Regions from separate parts of the Micromonospora sp. C41 genome, predicted to be linked through region 1. Evidence: predicted binding sites of a transcription regulator. Region 1 holds the regulator's gene; the other holds the start of a gene.
The links. Region 1 encodes HrcA, which represses chaperone genes, less so after heat shock. Its sites were predicted from a motif close to GGTTNGCACNCTCNNNNNGAGNGTGCNAACC; they were not measured.

Region 1 (10,403 bases):
CAGCCGGGGCAGCCCCCAGTCCAGCGACAGGCTCTCCAGCACGGCGCTGGCGGCGGCCGGCCCGCGCATCGTCGGCGGCGAACTCACCGTGCAGGCCACCGCGCCGGTCGCGTGGCCGAGCAACGCGCGGGTCAGGACCTCCGACTCGTCGGCCCACTTCTCGTACGCCTCGGGGAAGGCCGACCGCTGCACCCGCTGGGCGGCGTCGGTGACCCGCATCCGCTCCCAGCCCTTGACCTTCTTCAGCGCGGCGTAGAACTTGTTCGCCGCGTACCGCGGGTCCTGGACCTGCTCCGGGGTGCCCCAGCCCTGGCTCGGGCGCTGCTGGAACAGGCCGAGCGAGTCGCGGTCGCCGTGCGCGATGTTGCGCAGGTGCGACTCCTGGTACGCGGTCGCCAGCGCCACCACCACCGCCCGCTCGGGCATCCGGCGCTGCATGCCGATGGCCGCGATGGTCGCCGCGTTCGCCATCTGGTCGGCGCCGAGCACCACCTCGCCGTCGGCCTGCACCGTGCAGGTCCGGCTGGCCAGGGGGAGCCGCAGGTGCTCGCCGAACTGCTTGGTCACGACATAGACCGCGAGCAGCGCCAGTACGCACACCGCAACACCAGATGCCACGATCGCCGCTCGCGTCCGCACCCGCACCCCCTGTCCCGACAGTCCGCCAAGCGTACGTCGGCCCCGCGCCGCCGCGTCTCGGCCGAGTGGCCGTCCCGCCAGCACGTGACCGGCGCCGTGCCGCCGCGCGGGGCCCGCCACCACCGAAGGTGACCAGCCGGGCCCCGCCGCGCACCTCAGTCTCCGGCGGGCACCCAGGCGGCGGGACGCTTCTCCCGGAACGCCATGACGCCCTCACGCCCCTCGTCGGAGAGGAAGTACCCGGTGGACAGCGCCGCCAACTCGGCGATCTCGGCCCGCAGGTCAGTCGCGGCGGGCCGGCGCAGCAGCTCCTTCGCCCCGGCCAGCGCCCCCGGCGCGCCCCTGACCAGCGAGGCGCAGTAACGCTCGACGGCGGCGTCCAGCTCGCCGGCCGGCACCGCGGCGGTGACCAGGCCGACCTCGGCGGCGCGGCGGCCGTCGAACGTGTCGCCGGTCAGGTACAGCTCGGCGGCGGCCCGCTGGTCCAGCCGGGGCAGCACGGTCGCCGAGATCACCGCCGGGATCACCCCGATCCGCACCTCGGTGAACGCGAACGTCGCCTCCTGCGCGCAGACCGCCAGGTCGGCGGCGGCGATCAGGCCCAGCCCACCGGCCCGGGCCGGCCCGGCGACCTTCGCGACCACCGGCTTCGGGCACTCCCGCACCGCCACCAGCACGTCGCCGAGCATCCCGGCGGGCACCGTGCCGCTGGCGTACGCGGCGGCGGTCTCCTTCAGGTCGGCGCCGGAGCAGAAGACCGGGCCGGTGTGGTCGAGCACGATCGCGCGTACCGCGTCGTCGGCGACCGCGTCGGCGAGCCCGGCCAGCAGCTGGGTCATCAGGGGCGTGGAGAGCGCGTTGCGGTTGTGCGGGCTGTCCAGGGTGAGGGTGGTCACCCCACGGGCCGTGGCGACTCGCACGAGAGCGTCCGGAGAGGTCATGCCGGGCACACTAGTGGCCATGCCCGGCGTCCTTCCAGAAGGCGAACCCGTCCCGCGCGACGGATCGCTGCCCGCCACCGCCCGTCGCGCCGTCGGCGCGCGCGGCTTCGGCGTGTACGTCCACGTGCCGTTCTGCGCCAGCCGGTGCGGTTACTGCGACTTCAACACGTACACCGCCTCCGAGCTGGGCGGCGGGGCGAGCCGGGAGACGTACGCCGACTCGGTGCTGGCCGAGCTGGCGCTGGCCGCCCGGGTGCTGGGCGACTCGCCGCCGCAGCGGGTCGACACCGTCTTCGTCGGCGGCGGCACGCCGACCCTGCTGCCCGCCGACGACCTGGCCCGGATCCTCGACGGCATCGACCGCGTCTGGGGGCTGGCCGCCGACGCGGAGGTGACCACCGAGGCCAACCCGGAGTCGGTGACCCCGGAGTCGCTCAAGACGCTGCGGGCGGCCGGCTACACCCGGATCTCGCTGGGCATGCAGTCCGCCGCACCCGGGGTGCTCGCGGTGTTGGACCGGCGGCACAGCGCGGGCCGGGCCACCGCCGCCGCGCTGGAGGCGCGCGACGCCGGGTTCGAGCACGTGAACCTGGACCTGATCTACGGCACGCCGGGCGAGACGGCAGACGACTTCGCCGCCTCGCTGGCCCAGGTCGTCGACGCCGGGGTGGACCACGTCAGCGCGTACGCCCTGATCGTGGAGGACGGCACCCGGCTGGCCGCGCGGATGCGCCGGGGCGAGCTGCCGTACCCCTCCGACGACGTGGCGGCGGACCGCTACCTGGCCGCGGAGGCGGCGCTCGGCGCAGCCGGCTTCTCCTGGTACGAGGTGTCGAACTGGGCCCGCTCGGCGGCGGCGGCGTGCCGGCACAACCTGCTCTACTGGACCGGCGCCGACTGGTGGGGCCTGGGCCCGGGGGCGCACAGCCACGTCGGCGGCGTGCGCTGGTGGAACGTCAAACACCCGAGCGCGTACGCGGCGCGGCTGGCCGAGGGCGCCTCGCCGGCACTGGCCCGGGAGGTGCTCAGCGCGGACGAGCAGCACATGGAGGACGTGATGCTGCGGGTGCGGCTCGCCTCCGGGCTGCCGCTGGACGTGCTGGACGAGCCCGGCCGGGCGGGCGCCGAGCGGGCCCGGGACGCCGGGCTGCTCGACGCCGGGGCGTACGCGCGGGGGCTTGTGGTGCTGACGCTGCGCGGACGGCTGCTGGCCGACGCGGTGGTACGCGACCTGCTGCCGTGACCGGCGCCGGCCGGCCGCCCCCTCGGCCGGCCGGCGGTGTCACTTCACGAAGTTGTAGGTCATCGGGTAGCGGTAGAGCACACCCTCGTTGGCCTTGACCCCGCCGATGATCCCGAAGATCAACGGCACCAGCCAGACCAGCATCGGGACGAAGAACAGGATCCCGCAGGTGATGACCGTGATCACCCAGGCGAGGACGCTGGCGATGGTCCAGGTGATCTGGAAGTTCAGCGCCGCGACCGCGTGGGCGCGTACGGTCGGCGACTGCTGGCCGCGGGTCATCATCGCGATCAGCGGGGCGACCCAGCCGAGCAGACCGCCACCGATGATGACGCCCGCGGCGCCACCGAAGTGCGCCACCAGGGCCCAGGTCTTCTCGTCGTTGTTGGCGTACCCGGCCGGGCCGTAGCCGCCACCGCCGGGATAGCCGCCACCGGCGCCGTAGCCCGGCGCGCCGGCCGGCGGGGGGTAACCACCAGGGGGCGGGTAGCCGCCCGGCGGAGGCTGGGCACCGGGGGGCGGGTAGCCGCCCGGGGGCGGATAGTCACCGGGCGGGGGATACCCGCCCGCGCCCGGCGCGCCGGACAGTGGAGCGGTGGGCGGCTCGCCGGAGCCGTAGGGCGCCGACGGGTCGGGCTGGGGGCCGGAGTCCCCTGCTCCGGGAGGGCGAGGAGGTTCAGTCATGGAGGTCACGGTAGGGCCAGCGGGCAAGTCGCACCAGGGCGACACAGACCGAGCGTGACCGGCTGTTCGGCCCTGGCGTGCCGCGCGGTGTGGTGGGCCGCACCGCAGGTCCGTCAGGCGATCATCGCGTCGGTGGGGGTGCCGACGTAGACTGGCACTCGCTACAGTCGAGTGCCAGCCGCCCGGCGGATGCCGCGTGCCGGCCCGGCCGAGGTGTGTCAGGAGGTGGGGACATGGGTCTCGACGACCGCAAACTCGCCGTGCTGCGCGCGATCGTCGAGGACTACGTCGCCACGCAGGAGCCGGTGGGCAGCAAGGCCCTGGTCGAGCGGCACCAGCTCGGCGTCTCCCCGGCGACGGTGCGCAACGACATGGCGGTGCTGGAGGAGGAGGGCTACATCCGGCAGCCGCACACCAGCGCCGGCCGGGTGCCCACCGACCGCGGCTACCGCCTCTTCGTGGACCGGCTCTCCCGGGTCAAGCCGCTCAGCCCCGCCGAGCGCCGCGCCATCGAGCGCTTCCTGGTCGGCGCGGTCGACCTGGACGACGTGGTGCACCGCACGGTCCGGCTGCTCGCCCAGCTCACCCGGCAGGTCGCCGTGGTGCAGTACCCGAGCCTGGCCCGGTCCAAGGTGCGTCACCTGGAACTCGTGCCGATCTCCACCACCCGGCTGATGGTCGTCATGATCGCCGACACCGGCCGGGTCGAGCAGCGACTCGTCGAGCTGCCCGCCCCGGTTCCCGCCGACGACGTGACCGACCTGCGCCGGCTGGTGAACGAGAAGCTCGTCGGCAGCCAGCTCTCCGAGACGCCGCCGCTGGTGCAGGCCCTGGTGGACGAGTCCGCGCCGCACCTGCGCCCGGCCATGACCACGCTGTCCACGGTGCTGCTGGAGACGCTCGTGGAACGGCACGAGGAGCGCCTCGCGCTGGCCGGCCAGGCCAACCTCACCCGGGGCGGCCTGCTCGACTTCCAGGGCTCGCTGCGGCCGATCCTGGAGGCGCTCGAAGAAGAGGTAGTGCTGCTCAAACTGATCGGCGAGACCGAGCCGAGCACCACCCGCGTGCTGATCGGCGACGAGAACGAGTTCGACAACCTGCGGGCCGCCTCGGTGGTCAGCACCGGCTACGGACCGGGCAGCACCATCGTCGGTGGGCTCGGCGTGCTCGGGCCGACCCGGATGGACTACCCCGGCAATATCGCCATGGTGAGGGCCGTGGCACGCTACGTGGGCGAACTGCTGGCCCAGAACTGACCAGTCAGGGCCGACGGCCGGTTGCGGCCGACGACCGGAGCGACGCGAGACGAACATGAGGACACCTAACGCAGTGGCCAGGGACTACTACGGCATTCTCGGCGTGAGCCGGGAAGCCTCCGACGACGAGATCAAGCGCGCCTACCGCAAGCTGGCGCGGCAGTACCACCCGGACGTCAATCCGGACCCGGAGGCCCAGGAGAAGTTCAAGGACATCAACGCCGCGTACGAGGTCCTCTCGGACGACCGGAAACGGCAGATCGTCGACCTCGGCGGCGACCCGCTCGCCCCCGGCGGCGGTGGCATGGGCGGCCCGGGCGGGCCCGGCGGCGCCGGTCCGTTCGTCGGTTTCCAGGACATCATGGACGCGTTCTTCGGCGGCGCGGCGGGCGGCAGCCGGGGACCCCGGCCGCGCACCCGGCCCGGCGCGGACGCGATCCTGCGCCTGGAACTGGACCTCAACGAGACCGCGTTCGGCGTCGAGGCGCCGATCACCGTCGACACCGCGGTGCTCTGCACCACCTGCTCCGGCGCCGGCACCGCCGCCGGCACCCACCTGGCCACCTGCGAGGCGTGCGCCGGCCGGGGCGAGGTGCAGTCGGTGCAGCGCACGTTCCTCGGCCAGGTGGTCTCCGCCCGGCCGTGCACCGTCTGCCAGGGCTACGGCACCACCATCCCGCATGCCTGCCCGACCTGCGCCGGTGAGGGCCGGGTGCGTACCCGCCGCTCGCTGACCGTCAAGATCCCGGCCGGCGTCGAGGACGGCATGCGGATCCGCCTGGCCCAGCAGGGCGAGGTCGGCCCGGGCGGCGGCACCGCCGGGGACCTCTACGTGGAGATCCACGAGCGGCCGCACGACGTCTACTCCCGCAAGGGCGACGACCTGCACTGCCGGGTGACGGTGCCGATGACCGCCGCCGCGCTCGGCACCCGGCTGACCATCAAGACGCTGGACAGCGAGGAGACCGTCGACGTCAAGCCCGGCACCCAGCCCGGCAGCACGCTGCGGCTGCGCGCCCGGGGCGTACCGCACCTGCGCGGCACCGGCCGGGGTGACCTCTACGTGCACCTGGACGTGCGTACCCCGACCAAGCTCGACGCCGACCAGGAGCGGATGCTGCGCGACTTCGCCAAGACCCGCGGCGAGGAGGTCGCCGAGCTGACCAAGCAGGGCGGCTTCTTCTCCCGGATGCGCGACGCCTTCAACGGGCACGCCTGAGGTGTCCGCCCCGCTGTTCCTGGTCGAGGCGCTGCCCACCGGTGACACGCTGACGCTGGACGGCCCGGAGGGCCACCACGCGGCCACCGTGCAGCGGCTGCGGGCCGGTGAGGAGCTGCTGCTCGCCGACGGCCGGGGCGGCACCGCCGCCGCGGTGGTCACCGCCGTCGGCCGGGGCGCGCTCGACCTGCGCGTCACCAGCCGGGGGTACGCGGACGCGCCCGTCCCGCGGCTCGTCGTGGTGCAGGGCATCGCCAAGGGCGACCGGGGTGAACTCGCCGTGCAGGCGATGACCGAGGTCGGGGTGGACGAGATCGTGCCGTGGGCGGCGTCCCGCTCGGTGGCGCAGTGGCGCGGCGACCGGGGCGTACGGGCCCGGCAGAAGTGGGTGGCCACCGCCCGGGAGGCGGCCAAGCAGGCCCGCCGCCCGTGGCTGCCGGTGGTGGCCGGCGCCCCGGACGAGTCCACCGCCACGGTGGCCCGCCGGATCGCCGGCGCGGCCGCCGCGTTCGTGCTGCACGAGGGCGCGCAGGACCGGCTGACCACAGTCGACCTGCCGACGGCCGGGGAGATCGTCCTGGTGGTCGGCCCGGAGGGCGGCATCGCCGACCACGAGCTGGCCACGTTCGCCGAGGCGGGCGCCCGCACGGTCCGCCTGGGCCCGTCGGTGCTGCGTACGTCCACAGCAGGCGTGGCCGCCCTGACAGTCCTGGCCACCCGCCTGACCCACTGGTAGCGGGGGAGGCGTGGGTCAGGAGCGGAGGTAGGAAGCGCCGTTCAGGTCGATGATCGTTCCTGAGGCCCACTCGGCCTCGGGGCTCGCCAGCCAGTGCACCGCCGCCGCGATCTCCTCCGGACGCGCCACCCGGTGGAACGGGGACTGCGCGCGTACCGCCTCGCCCCGCTCTGCCTTCAGATGCTCGTTGGTCATGTCCGTCTCGACGAAGCCGGGCGCCACGCAGGCCACCCCGATGCCGTACGGCGCCAGGGCCACCGCCAGCGACTGGGCCATCGCGTTCATCCCGGCCTTGCTGGCCCCGTACGCCGGGTTGGCCGGCTCGCCCCGGAACGCGCCCCGGGACGAGACGTTGACGATCCGGCCCCCACTGTCGCGCATGTGCTGCGCGGCGCACCAGGCCGCGTTCGCCGCGCCGACCAGGTTGGTGTCGAGCACCTCCCGCCACCGCGCCCGCCACTGCTCGTAGCTGCTCGCGAAGACCGGGTGCGGGGGATCGGCCGGCCCGAACACGCCCGCGTTGTTCACCAGCACGTCGAGACCGCCGAGCCGCTGGGCCGCCTCGTCCACCATGGCGCGTACCGCGTCGGGGTCGGCCAGGTCGGCGCGTACCACCACGTGCCCGTCGCCGGGCAGCTCGGCGCGCAGCCGCTCCGCCAGCTCGGCGGAGTCCCGGTGGTGGATCGCCACCCGGTCCCCACCTGCGGCGAACGCTCGCGCCACCGCCCGCCCGATGCCCCGCGAGGCCCCCGTCACCAGCACCGCCCGTCCCGCCATGGCGGCCATCCTGCCGCACCGGCCCGGGGTGTTAAGAAGGGCCCCTTCCCATGCCGGAGGCGTTAAGCGGGGGCCCCTCCTTACACTGCTGCGATGGACTGCCTCTTCTGCCGGATCGTCGCCGGGGAGATTCCCGCCACCATCGTCCGCGAGACCGCCACCACCCTGGCCTTCCGGGACATCGACCCGAAGGCGCCCACGCACGTGCTGGTGATCCCGAAGGAGCACTACGCCGACGTGGCCACGCTGGCCCAGGGCGCGCCCGAACTGGCCGGTGAGGTGCTCCAGACCGCCGCCGTGGTGGCAGAGGAGGAGGGCCTGACCGTGGACGGGTTCCGGCTGATGTTCAACACCGGCCCGTACGGCGGCCAGGAGGTCTTCCACGTGCACGCCCACCTGCTCGGCGGCGCGCCGCTCGGCCCGATGCTCTGCCGATGACCGACGTCTCGGACCGGCTCGGCCGGATGGTGCGCCAGGCCCAGGCCACCGGGCGGATCCCGGCGGTGTCGGCCGCCCTGCACCGCGCCGACCGGCCGCTCTGGACCTGCGCCGTGGGCGACACCGGCAACGACACCCCGCTGGGGCCGGAGACGGTGTTCCGGATCGGCTCGGTCACCAAGACGTTCACCGCGGTACTCGTCATGCAGTGCCGCGACGACGGCCTGCTCGACCTGGACGACCCGGTCGGGCGGCACCTCGACCTGCCGGCGCACGGCGAGCTGACCGTACGCCGGCTGCTGTCGCACACCGCCGGCCTGCAACGCGAGCCCCACGGCGACGTGTGGGACAGCCTGCGCGCCCCGGCCGTCGAGGAGCTGCTGGCCGACCTGGCCCGGGTCGAGCGGGTGCTGCCCACCGGGCGGCGCTTCCACTACTCCAACCTCGGCATGGCCCTCCTGGGCGAGATGGTGGCCCGGCTGCGCGGCGGGACCTGGGCCGAGGTGCTGGCCGACCGGGTCCTCGCCCCGCTCGGGCTGACCGCCACCGGTCCGGCCCCGACCGAGCGTGCCGCGACCGGGTTCCTGGTCGACGCGTACTCCGACGAGGCCCACCCGGAGCCACCGGCCGACTTCGGCGCGGTGGCCCCCGCAGCCCAGCTCTGGAGCACCGCGCCGGACATGGCCCGCTGGGCCGCCTTCCTGGCCGACCCGGCGGCGCTCGACCCGGACGGCGCGGTGCTCGCCGCGGCCACCGTCGAGGAGATGCGCTGGCCGCTCACCACCACCGACGAGTCGGTCTGGACGGCCGGCTTCGGCCTCGGGCTGATCCTGGTGCCGCAGCCCGAGCGGGTGACCCACGTGGGGCACGACGGCGCGATGCCCGGATTCCTCGCCGCCGTCTACGGGCGGCGCGGCGGGCAGGGCACCGCCGGGGCGATGGGCGCCGCGGTGCTCGGCTCGTCCGGCGCCGGCGTGGAGGTGTTCGACCTGGCGCACCGGCTGCTCGCCGCCGCCGCCGAGCACGACCCGGCGGAGATCGAGCCGTGGCGTCCCGGCCCGCCCGCGCCGGCGCACCTGCGCGGCATGCTGGGCCGCTGGTGGGGCGAGGGCTTCGAGTACGTCTTCTCCTGGCACGACGGGACGCTGCGGGCCCGGGGCGCGGACGACCCGGCCGGGAAGCCGCCGGCGGTGTTCGCGCCGCTGCCGGACCGGCCGGACGTGTTCCGCACGGTCTCCGGCCGCGAGGTGGGGGAGCTGCTGCGGCTCACGCGCGACGAGCACGGCGTGGTGGTCCGGATGCACTGGGCGACCTACCGCTTCACCCGCCGCCAGGAGACCTTCGACGGGTACGACTTCCGCGCCGGTGACTGATCGCCGAGCGCCGGAAATGGGCGCGGTGTGCGCGGTGCCGACCCGATACGATGGGAGGTAACCGTACGCCGCGCCAGCAGGGCCCGGCACAGAGAAGCGGAGAGCAGGTGGCGCAGGGCCCGACGGCCCGACCTATGACCGGCACCCCACCTCCCGGCACGCCGCGCGTGCAGACCAGGATCACGGTCGGAGACCAGAAGATCATGGTGAACCTGCTCGGCGCGGGCGACGAGATCCTGCGACTCGTCGAGCGTTCGGTCAACAGCGACGTCCACGTGCGCGGCAACGAGATCACCATCACCGGCGCGCCCGCCGACAACGCCCTCGCCGAGCGTCTCTTCAGTGAGCTGCTCGAACTGATCGAGAAAGGCGAGACCCTGACCACAGACGCGGTACGGCGTACCGTCGGCATGCTCGAGCAGGGCGGTGCCGAGCGGCCCGCCGAGGTTCTGACGCTCAACATCCTCTCCCGGCGCGGCCGCACCATCCGTCCCAAGACGCTCGGGCAGAAGAAGTACGTCGACGCGATCGACGCGCACACCATCGTCTTCGGGATCGGCCCGGCCGGCACCGGCAAGACCTACCTCGCGATGGCGAAGGCAGTGCAGGCGCTGCAGGCCAAGCAGGTCAACCGGATCATCCTGACCCGCCCGGCGGTCGAGGCGGGGGAGCGGCTGGGCTTCCTGCCCGGCACCCTGAACGAGAAGATCGACCCCTACCTGCGCCCGCTCTACGACGCGCTGCACGACATGCTCGACCCGGAGACCATCCCGAAGCTGATGGCCGCCGGGACGATCGAGGTCGCGCCGCTGGCATACATGAGGGGCCGCACGCTTAATGACGCGTTCATCATCCTGGACGAGGCGCAGAACACCACGCCCGAGCAGATGAAGATGTTCCTCACCCGGCTCGGCTTCGGCTCCAAGATCGTCGTCACCGGTGACGTCACCCAGGTGGACCTTCCCGGCGGGACGACCAGCGGCCTGCGCGTGGTCCGGGAGATCCTGAACAACGTCGAGGACGTGCACTTCGCCCAGCTCTCCAGCTCCGACGTGGTCCGCCACAAGCTGGTGGGTGAGATCGTCGACGCGTACGCC
Region 2 (10,403 bases), on a different contig from region 1:
GCCGTGACCTCCGGGCCTGGCCTGGCCGGCGCGCTGCTCGTCGGGGTCGCCGCCGCCAAGGGGTACGCGGTCGCGGCGGAAAAGCCGGTGTACGGGGTGAACCACCTCGCCGCGCACGTGGCTGTGGACACGCTCGAACACGGCCCGCTGCCCGAGCCCGCCATCGCGCTGCTGGTCTCCGGCGGCCACTCCTCGCTGCTGCGCGTCGACGACCTGGCCCGCGACGTCGTACCGCTCGGCGCCACCATCGACGACGCGGCCGGCGAGGCGTTCGACAAGGTGGCCCGGCTGCTCGGGCTGCCGTTCCCGGGCGGACCGTACATCGACCGCGAAGCGCGTGCCGGTGACCCGGCGGCGATCGCCTTCCCGCGCGGGCTGACCGCCGCGAAGGACCTGGTCGGACACCGGTTCGACTTCTCCTTCTCCGGCCTGAAGACGGCGGTGGCCCGCTGGGTGGAGGCGCGGCAGCGGGCCGGTGAGCCGGTCCCGGTCGCCGACGTGGCGGCGTCCTTCCAGGAGGCGGTCTGCGACGTGCTGGTCGGCAAGGCGATCGACGCCTGCCGCACCAGCGGCATCGACACGCTGGTGATCGGCGGCGGAGTGGCAGCCAACTCCCGGCTGCGGGCGATGGCCGAGCAGCGGGCCGGCAAGTACGGCATCCGGGTGCGTACGCCCCGGCCGAAGCTCTGCACGGACAACGGCGCGATGGTGGCCGCGCTCGGCTCGCACCTGGTCGCCGCGGGCGTCGCGCCGAGCCGGCTGGACCTGCCGGCCGACTCGGCGATGCCGCTGACAGTGGTCAGTGTGTGAGCGGGGAGGAAACCGACATGATCGTCCGGATGTGGGAGGCCAAGGCCGAGTCGTACGGCTTCGCCGACCTGATCACCTGGGTCTGCGAGACCGCGCTGCCCGAGTTCGAGCACGACCCGATGCACGTCTCCAGCGAGGTGTTCTCCTCCACCGACCACCGGCTCGTGGTCATCTCCAAGTGGCGGAACAACCCCCGGGAACTGCCCGAGCCACCGGCGCGCCTGATCGCCCGCCCGCCGCACAGCTGGGACTTCGCCCAGGTCGACCGCTGACGCCGCCGCCCCGCTAGGAGCGGCGGGTCAGCCGCCAGGTGGCGTACCCGCCGGTGCCGAGCGCGATCAGGAACACCGCCCACACCAGTCCGGTGCCGACCTGGAGCCCACCGCCGCTGCCCACGTTGGCCTGGGCGGCGGCGACGAGCGAGTCGCTCTGCGCGGGCGGCAGCGCGGCCGGCGGCAACTGCTGCCAGCGCACCAGCCCGGTGCTCTCCAGCATGGTCATGTGGTCGTTGACGAACTTGTTGGCGTCCTCGGCCAGCTTCCGCACGATCGGGTCGCGGGTGCTGGCCCGGACCGCGCCGATCACCGGGAAGATCTTGCCGTGGGCGACCCGCAGCCGGGTGACGAAGATCTGGTCGAACCGGGCGCCGGTGGCGTTCCGCATCTCGGTCAGCCACCCCTGCTGCTCTGCCGTCGGATCCGTCGGCAGGGTGGCGCCGAGCTTGTTGGCCGCCTCGACCACCAGCTGGTCCAGCTCCGCGTGCTGCTTGGCGATCTCCGCGCCGACCTCGCGTACCCGGGCGGACTGGCCCTTCTCGGCCGCCATCTGCCCGGCCGGCATCTCCCACAGCCCGGCCAGCCGTACGCCGTTGAGCAGCGTCATGTCGGCGGCGTTCATCTGCACGCCGGGGTTGGGCGCGGCCTGCGCCGTCCCGGGAACGACGCCGATCCCCGCGCCCAGCGCGGCGAGCAGCAGTACCACCCGGTGCGCCAGCTTGCGGCGTGCGGATTCCAGCGATGCCATGGTTGCGGTGCCTCCTCGGTCCGGACCGGTACGCGGGGTCGTGGACGGCCGCGCAAGCCGGCCGCCCGTCCGCACACTGGTACGGATCACCGGGCCGATCAGTTCAGCGGATCGGCGAGGAGTCGTTCGAACGCCAGCTCGGCGGCGCCGATCAGCGCCGCGTCGTCGCCCAGCTTCGGGGTACGCAGCCGCACGTGCTCCAGGCACGCGGGCAGCCCGTTGGAGTTGAGCCGGCTGCGCACCTGCGCGGCGGAGGCCAGGTAGAGGTCACGCATGGTGCCGCCGAAGATGACCATCTCCGGGTTGAAGATGTTCACCAGGTTCGCGACGCCGAAGCCGAGCCAGTCGCCGGCCTGCCGTACCGCGGTCTGCGCGCGGGCGTCGCCCCGGTCGGCGGCGTCGAAGACCGCCAGCAGCGCGTCCCGGCCGCGCGCCTCGGACCGGCCGGCGGCGCGCAGCAGCCCGTGCTCGCCGATCTCGGTCTCCCAGCAGCCGCGCCGGCCGCAGTCGCAGCGCACCCCGTCGCGGACCACCACCATGTGGCCCACCTCGCCGCCGTAGCCGCCGTGCCCCCTCAGCCGCCGCCCTCCCGCGATGATGCCCGCGCCCACACCGACGTCGCCGTAGATGTAGATGACGTTGTCGCAGCCGACCGCCGCGCCCCGGGCGTGCTCGGCGTACGCGGCCACGTCGGCCACGTTGCCCACCGTGATCGGTACGTCTATCCCCAGCTCGACGGCGAGCGCCGCACCGATCGGCTCGTCCACCCAGCCGGTGGTGGGGCTGAGCCGGACCAGCCCGTCCTCGCGGCGGACCATGCCGCACACCGCCACGCCGGCGCCGACGCAGATCGCGTCCGGCGGCACCGACTGGTGCATCTCCTTGACCGCGCCGGCGAGCAGCGGGGCGGCCTCCCCGGCGACCAGGTTGCGCGGCCGGTCCATCTCCCGGCGGTCGAGCACCTCACCGCCGAGTCCGACCCGCGCGGCCCGCAGCCGGTCCACCTCGACGCTGTACGCGTACGCGTAGACCCGCCCCGACTCGGGCCGGACGACGAGTGACGGTCGTCCGGCCCGGCCGGTCTCCTTCGGCGTCCCCTCGCTGACCAGACCGGCGCCGGCCAGGTCCGCGGTCAGCGCGCCGATGGTGCTGCGGTTGAGTCCGAGCGCGGTGGTCAGCTCGGCGCGGGTGGTGGCCCCGTGGACGTGCACGTATCGGAGCAATGCGCCCAGGTTCTGCCGACGGATCTCGTCCTGACTGGGGCCCGCGCGCATTGCCACTGCCATGGTGTTTCCGTACCCCTGCTCAGCGGTTGCCGGTCGCGGCGGCCCGCCGACGCGAGAGCGCGTCGATGGTCGCCGCGGCGAGCAGCACCACGCCGGTGACCACGTACTTGACGCCCGAGCTGTATCCCATCAGTCCCATACCGTTGTCGATGACCGCGACCACCGCGCCTCCGAGCACGGCGTCGAGGACCCGGCCCTTGCCGCCGAAGAGGCTGGTGCCACCGATCACCGCCGCGCCGACGGCGTAGAGCAGTACGTTACTGCCCCCGGTGTTGGGGTCGACCGAGTTGCCCCTGCTGGCGGCCACGATGCCACCGATGGCGGCCATCGAGGAGCAGATGACGAAGACGGAGATACGGATCCGGTCGACGTTGATGCCGGCCCGGCGGGCCGCCTCGGCGTTGCCGCCGACCGCGTAGATGTGCCGCCCGTAGCTGGTGCGCTGGAGCACGAACGTCCAGACGATCAGCAGCACCGCGATGATCGGCACCACGATCGGCACGCCCTTGAGCGAGGTGATCAGCACGTTGCGGCTGCGCTCCAGGTTGAGGACGTAGACCGCCACGCCGAGGATCACGGCCAGGCCGGCGATCCGCGCGCCGACCACCGTGAGCGGGTCGGTGAGCAGGCCACGGGCGGCCCGGTTGCGGTACCGGAGCAACTGCACTGCCGCGTACCCGGCGACGGCCACCGCGGCGAGCGCCCAGCCCAGCGCCGGGGAGAGGTTGCGGTTGGCGATCGCGACGAGCACGTCGTCGCGGATCGCGATGTTGGCGCCCTCGTCCATCAGCGTCAGCACGACACCCTGGAAGGCGAGGAACCCGGCGAGCGTCACCACGAAGGACGGGATGCCGACCTTGGCGACCAGCAGGCCCAGCACGGTGCCGATCACCAGACCGGTGACGACGGCGGCGAGCACCGCCACGTACCAGGGGTAGCCGAGCACGGTGACCACGTTGGCCAGGATCGCGGCGCAGACGCCGCTGGCGAAGCCGGCGGAGAGGTCGATCTCGCCGAGCAGCAGGACGAAGACCAGGCCCATGGCGATGAGCGTGACCGCCGCGCCCTGGGTGAACAGGTTCGCCAGGTTGCCGGCGGTGAAGAACGACGGGCGGGCGATCGAGAAGCCCACCGCCAGCGCCACGAGCATGACCACCGCGGGGAGCGCGCCGATGTCGCCGCCGCGTACCCGGCGCCAGTAGTTGTTCACGTGGCTGTTCAGGGTCGGTGTCGGCGCGACGCCGGCCGGGCCTTCCTTCTTCACGACGATGGCGGTCATCGGATGGCTCCTGGGGTGGTGTCGGCGGGCGCGGCGCCGTTGCCGCCCGGCTCGCCGGTGAGGCCGAGGCCGCCGGATCGGCCGGCGGTGATCAGCTCGACCACCTGCGAGTGGGTGATGTCGGTGGTCTTCACCTGGGCGACCATCTGGCCGAGGTAGAGCGCGGCGATCCGGTCGGAGACGGCGAAGACGTCGTTCATGTTGTGCGAGATGAGCACCACGGCCAGGCCGTTGTCGGCCAGCCGGCGCACCAGCTCCAGCACCTGGGCGGTCTGCGCGACGCCGAGCGCGGCGGTCGGCTCGTCCAGGATGACCAGCCGGCTGTTCCAGAGCACGGCCTTGGCGATGGCGACGGTCTGCCGCTGGCCGCCGGAGAGGCTGGCCACGTGCTGGCGCAGCGACTTCACGGTGCGCACGCTCAGGCCGGCGAGCGTCTCGGCGGCCATCTGCTCCATGGTCGGCTCGTCGAGCACGATGCCGCTGCGCTTCTCCCGGCCGAGGAACATGTTCTGCACGATGTCGAGGTTGTCGCAGAGCGCGAGATCCTGGTAGACGACCTCGATCCCGAGCGCGGCGGCGTCCCGGGGGCTGTTGATGGTCACCGGCCGGCCGTCGAAGAGGAACTCGCCGGCGTCGGTGGGGTGGATGCCGCTGATGCACTTGACCAGGGTCGACTTGCCGGCGCCGTTGTCACCGACGAGCGCGGTCACCTCGCCGGGGTGCGCGGCGAAGGCGACGTCGCGCAGCACCTGGACGGGACCGAAGCTCTTGTCGATCCCGCGTAGCTCCAGCAGGGGGGTTGCGGACACGGGGTTCTCCTTTGGGCGGAGGGAGGTCTCGGATCCCGTCCGGCGCCGCCTGAGGCGGGTGGGTCAGCTCACGCCGGCGTCGGTGCAGAGCTTCGCGAAGGCACCGGTGCAGAGTTCTTCCTTGGTGACGTAGCCGTCGGCCACGACGTCCTTGACGTTGTCCTTGAAGATGGCCTTGGGCTCCAGCAGCACGGCCGGCACGTCCCGGTTGCCCTCCGGGTCCTTGACCGTCTGGCCGGTGTCCTTCCGCTCACCCTTGGCGAGCGCGATGGCCAGCTCGGCGGCGGCGTCCGCCTCCTTCTTGACCGCCTTGTAGACGGTCATGCACTGGTCACCGGCGAGGATGTTCTGCAGGCCCTCCTTGGTGGCGTCCTGACCGGTCACCGGGACCTTGCCGTTGAGCTTGTTCTTCTTCAGCACCGAGATGGCCGCGTTGCCGAGACCGTCGTTGGCGGCGAGCACGCCGTCGATCTTGCCGCCGGCCTTGGTCATCTGCTGCTCGAAGATCGTGGCGGCCTGCGCGTTGTCCCAGGCCGGCACCGGGTCGTCGGCGACCTTGGTGTACTCCTTCGAGTCGAACTTCGGCTTGAGCACCGAGTCGTACCCGTTCTTGAACAGGGTGGCGTTGTTGTCGGTCGGCGAGCCGTTGAGGTACGCGATCGACGGGTTCTTGACGCCCTTGTCGGTCAGGCACTTGCTCAGGCCCTCGCCCTGGAGCTTGCCGACGGCCTCGTTGTCGAAGCTGACGTAGTACTGGGCGGAGCCGCCCAGGGTCAGCCGGTCGTAGTCGATGGTCGCGACGCCCTGCGACTTGGCCTTGTCGAGCACGGCCTTGCCGGTGCCGGAGTCCAGGTTGACGATCATCAGGACGTTGACGCCGCTGGTGATCATCTGGTCGGCGATGGTCTGGAACGCGGTCTTGTCGTTCTGCGCGTTCTGGATGTCGGAGTCGACGCCGGCCGCGTCGAACGCCGCCTTGAGGTACTTGCGGTCCGCGCCCTCCCAGCGGGCGGAGGACTTGCTGTCCGGCAGGATCACGCCGATCTTCGGCTTCTTGGCGTTGGAGCCGCCGGCCTCGTCGGAAGAACCGCCGTTGTCACCGCAGGCGGCCATGCTGCCGGTCGCGAGGAGACCGACGGCCGCGAAGGTGAGGAAGCCCTTGCGCATGTGCAGGGTCCTTTCGGAGGTGGGGGAGTGGTGATGTTTTGTTGTGTCCGGCAACGTATTCCCCGCCTCCCATGCGCCGCAAGACTGCCGAGGTCAGAAGTTTGTTGGCGGCGGTAACAATTCAGCAACGCGGTTGTCACCCGCGGGACACCGCCGGGAGAGCGCGCTCCGGGAACGCTCCCACACGTACCGTCACGAGCCCGCTCAGGTGGCGGCGATCGATGCCGTGGCCGCCCCGGTGAGCGCCACCAGATCCGTCGGCGTGAGCTGCACCTGCAATCCCCGGCGGCCCGCCGACACGTACACGGTCGGGTGCGCCAGCGCCGAGGAGTCGACGACTGTCGGTAGCCGCTTACGTTGGCCGAGCGGACTGATGCCGCCCCGCACGTACCCGGTCGCCCGCTCGGCCACCGCCCGGTCCGCCATCACCGCGCGCTTGCCGCCCACCGCGGCGGCCAGCGCCTTCAGGTCCAGCTCGCCGGTCACCGGCACCACCGCCACGGTCAGCCCGCCGTCGACCTCGGTGACCAGCGACTTGAACACCCGGTCCGGTGCCACCCCGAGCGCCGCGGCCACGAGCGCGCCGTAGTTCGGCGCGTCCGGCGAGACGTCGTACGGGTGGATGCTGTGGGCGATCTTCCGCTTGCTCAGCAACGCGATCGCCGGAGTGCCAGGGCCCGCCACGGGCTCAAGCTAACCCGCGCGCCGCGACACCGCGAGCTGGAAACGTGAGCCGGGTCAGCCGCCGACCGGAACCGGCCGGCACACGAGCACCGTGGGGTCGCCCGCCACCCGGGTCAGCACCAGGTCGGCCGCCGCCTCGCCGGACAGCCGCAGGTCACGGCGCAGCTTCTCCGGCTCCAGCGCCGACCCGCGCTTGCGGATCTCCACCCGGCCGACCCGGCGTTCCCGCAGCAGGGCGCGCAGCCGCTTCAGCGAGAACGGCAGCACGTCGGTGATCTCCAGGCAGCGGGCGAACGGGGTGGGCCGGGCCTCGTCGGCGTACAGGTAGGCGATCGACGGGTCGGCGAGCGTGGCGTCGAGGTCGGCGGCCAACTCGGCGACCAGGTGCGCGCGCACCACCGCCGGGTCCGGGTCGTAGAGGAAGCGCCGGACCGGCCCCACCTCCGCTTCCTGCGCGCCCGTGCCGGTGAGGTGATAGGAAGGGACCCTTTTACTACCGGAGGCGTTAAGAAGGGGCCCTTCCTTCTCGCGCAGCAGGGTGGCGCGGCGGGGGACCTCGGCCAGCTCGCCGCACCAGAGCGCTGCCTCGACCAGGTCGCCGTCCACGCTCACCCACTCCGCCTCGGCGCCCGCCGGGATCAGCGCGTGGTCCAGCCCCGGCGCGACCTTCACCACTGTGCGCGGCACCCGCGCGGCGAGACCGATGACGAAGTCCCACGGCGGCGAGTAGGAGTTCGGGTCGAAGACGCGCCGCCCGGTGCCGGCCCGCCGCCGCGCCGGATCGCAGAACGCGCCGTCGACGCGGCTCACGTCGAACTCCGTGGCGTCGCCGCACTCGACTGTCACCAGATCGGCGAGCCCGGCCGCCTCGGCGTTCGCGGCGGCCATCGCGGCGGTCAGCGGGTCGGCCTCCACCGCGTACACCCGGATGCCGGCGCGGGCAGCGGCGAGCGCGTCGGCGCCCAGGCCGCAACCCAGGTCGGCCAGCGTGGTCACGCCCGCGGCGCGCAGCCGTGCGGCCCGGCGGCCGGCGACCACCCCGCGGGTGGCCTGCTCCAGCCCGGGCCGGGTGAGGAACATCCCGGCCGCCGCCGCGCCGAACTTGCCTGCTGCCCGGCGGCGCAGCTCGGCCTGGGTCAGCGCGGCGGCGGCGAGGTCGCCCGGAATCCCGGCCGAGCGCAGCGCGGCCGCCGCCGCCAGCGGGTCGCCGCCGGCCACCCGCCCGGCCGCGGCGAGCGCCGCCGACCCCTCGGGGGTACGCAGCACGGCGAGCAGGTCGAGATCCACGCGCCCATTCTCCCGGGCCGGTTCCGGCGCGACACGGAGGGCGACGCGCGTTGGCACTCTCCTTGACGGAGTGCTAGCCGAGGAATAACCTGCGATTAGCACTCTCACCCTGAGGGTGCCAACGCCCGAGCCTCGTGCCCGGGGGTTGAGCGCCAGGCGGACCGGCACCCGCGACGACGGCCCCGCCCGGTGGCATGTGGCAGATTGACGCTGGTCGGCACGCCGGCCGGCAACGACACCAAGTACCCGGGAGGGTATGCCCGTGACTACCGCGACCAAGGTTGCGATCAAGCCGCTCGAGGACCGCATCGTGGTCCAGGCGAACGAGGCCGAGACCACCACCGCCTCGGGCATCGTGATCCCCGACACCGCCAAGGAGAAGCCGCAGGAGGGCACCGTCCTCGCTGTCGGCCCGGGCCGGATCGACGACAAGGGCAACCGCGTGCCGATCGACGTGAAGGTCGGCGACACCGTCCTCTACTCGAAGTACGGCGGCACCGAGGTCAAGTACGCCGGCGAGGAGTACCTGGTGCTCTCCGCCCGCGACGTCCTCGCGGTCATCGAGAAGTAAGCAACCGATCAGTGTCGTTGCCCCGGTCCGGCTCGCCGGGCCGGGGCAACGTCGCTTCGAAGGGATACTGATGGCGAAGATCCTCAGCTTCTCGGACGACGCCCGGCACCTGCTCGAGCACGGTGTCAACGCCCTCGCGGACGCGGTCAAGGTCACCCTCGGCCCGCGCGGGCGCAACGTCGTCCTGGACAAGAAGTTCGGTGCGCCCACGATCACCAACGACGGCGTGACCATCGCCAAGGAGATCGAGCTCACCAACCCGTACGAGAACCTCGGCGCGCAGCTGGTCAAGGAGGTGGCGACCAAGACCAACGACGTCGCCGGCGACGGGACCACCACCGCCACCGTGCTGGCCCAGGCCATGGTCCGCGAGGGCCTGCGCAACGTGGCCGCCGGCACCAACCCGACCGGCCTGAAGCGGGGCATCGACGCGGCGGCCGCCAAGGTCTCCGAGGCGCTGCTCGGCAAGGCCGTCGAGGTCTCCAGCAAGGAGTCGATCGCGCACGTCGCGACCGTCTCCGCGCAGGACGCCGCGATCGGTGAGCTGATCGCCGAGGCGATGGAGAAGGTCGGCCGCGACGGCGTCATCACCGTCGAGGAGGGCTCCGCGCTCACCACCGAGCTGGAGGTGACCGAGGGTCTCCAGTTCGACAAGGGCTTCATCTCGCCGAACTTCGTCACCGACCTGGAGGCGCAGGAGGCGGTCCTGGAGGACCCGTACATCCTGATCACCACGCAGAAGATCTCGGCGATCGAGGAGCTGCTGCCGCTGCTGGAGAAGGTTCTCCAGAACAACAAGCCGCTGCTCATCGTCGCCGAGGACGTCGAGGGCCAGGCCCTGTCGACGCTCGTGGTCAACGCGCTGCGCAAGACCGTCAAGGTCTGCGCGGTCAAGGCCCCCGGCTTCGGCGACCGCCGCAAGGCGATGCTCCAGGACATGGCGATCCTGACCGGCGCCGAGCTGGTCGCCCCGGAGCTGGGCTACAAGCTCGACCAGGTCGGCCTGGAGGTGCTCGGCACCGCCCGCCGCGTCGTGGTCGACAAGGAGAACACCACTGTCGTCGACGGTGGCGGGCAGGCCTCCGAGGTCGTCGACCGGGTCGCCCAGATCCGCAAGGAGATCGAGGCCTCCGACTCGGAGTGGGACCGGGAGAAGCTGGCCGAGCGGCTGGCGAAGCTCTCCGGCGGCATCGCCGTGATCAAGGTCGGCGCGGCCACCGAGGTCGAGATGAAGGAGCGCAAGCACCGCATCGAGGACGCCATCGCCGCGACCAAGGCCGCGGTCGAGGAGGGCACGGTCCCGGGTGGCGGCGCCGCCCTGGCCCAGATCCTGCCGGCGCTCGACGACGACCTGGGCTTCACCGGTGACGAGAAGGTCGGCGTCTCGATCGTGCGCAAGTCGCTCGTCGAGCCGCTGCGCTGGATCGCCCAGAACGCCGGCCACGACGGCTACGTGGTGGTGCAGAAGGTCGTCGGCAAGGACTGGG

Region 2: groES (co-chaperone GroES) is a predicted target of HrcA. The motif match lies at 8,439-8,469, and genes of this name have one in related genera.

The regions. Positions count from the first base shown of each region.
Region 1 covers NZ_JAGPXP010000029.1:26,893-37,295, reverse strand. Annotated here, with positions in the region: gene KBX43_RS25310 (hypothetical protein) at 1-645, opposite strand, end outside; gene KBX43_RS25305 (enoyl-CoA hydratase-related protein) at 795-1,580, opposite strand; gene hemW (radical SAM family heme chaperone HemW) at 1,600-2,823, shown strand; gene KBX43_RS25295 (DUF4870 domain-containing protein) at 2,863-3,507, opposite strand; gene hrcA (heat-inducible transcriptional repressor HrcA) at 3,741-4,763, shown strand; gene dnaJ (molecular chaperone DnaJ) at 4,837-5,982, shown strand; gene KBX43_RS25280 (16S rRNA (uracil(1498)-N(3))-methyltransferase) at 5,984-6,718, shown strand; gene KBX43_RS25275 (SDR family NAD(P)-dependent oxidoreductase) at 6,734-7,495, opposite strand; gene KBX43_RS25270 (histidine triad nucleotide-binding protein) at 7,589-7,933, shown strand; gene KBX43_RS25265 (serine hydrolase) at 7,930-9,306, shown strand; gene KBX43_RS25260 (PhoH family protein) at 9,441-10,403, shown strand, end outside.
Region 2 covers NZ_JAGPXP010000004.1:189,058-199,460, reverse strand. Annotated here, with positions in the region: gene tsaD (tRNA (adenosine(37)-N6)-threonylcarbamoyltransferase complex transferase subunit TsaD) at 1-810, shown strand, start outside; gene KBX43_RS06700 (hypothetical protein) at 828-1,082, shown strand; gene KBX43_RS06695 (DUF4142 domain-containing protein) at 1,096-1,833, opposite strand; gene KBX43_RS06690 (ROK family protein) at 1,932-3,107, opposite strand; gene KBX43_RS06685 (sugar ABC transporter permease) at 3,139-4,398, opposite strand; gene KBX43_RS06680 (ATP-binding cassette domain-containing protein) at 4,395-5,207, opposite strand; gene KBX43_RS06675 (sugar ABC transporter substrate-binding protein) at 5,271-6,374, opposite strand; gene ybaK (Cys-tRNA(Pro) deacylase) at 6,579-7,058, opposite strand; gene KBX43_RS06665 (methyltransferase domain-containing protein) at 7,113-8,345, opposite strand; gene groES (co-chaperone GroES) at 8,602-8,916, shown strand; gene groL (chaperonin GroEL) at 8,987-10,403, shown strand, end outside.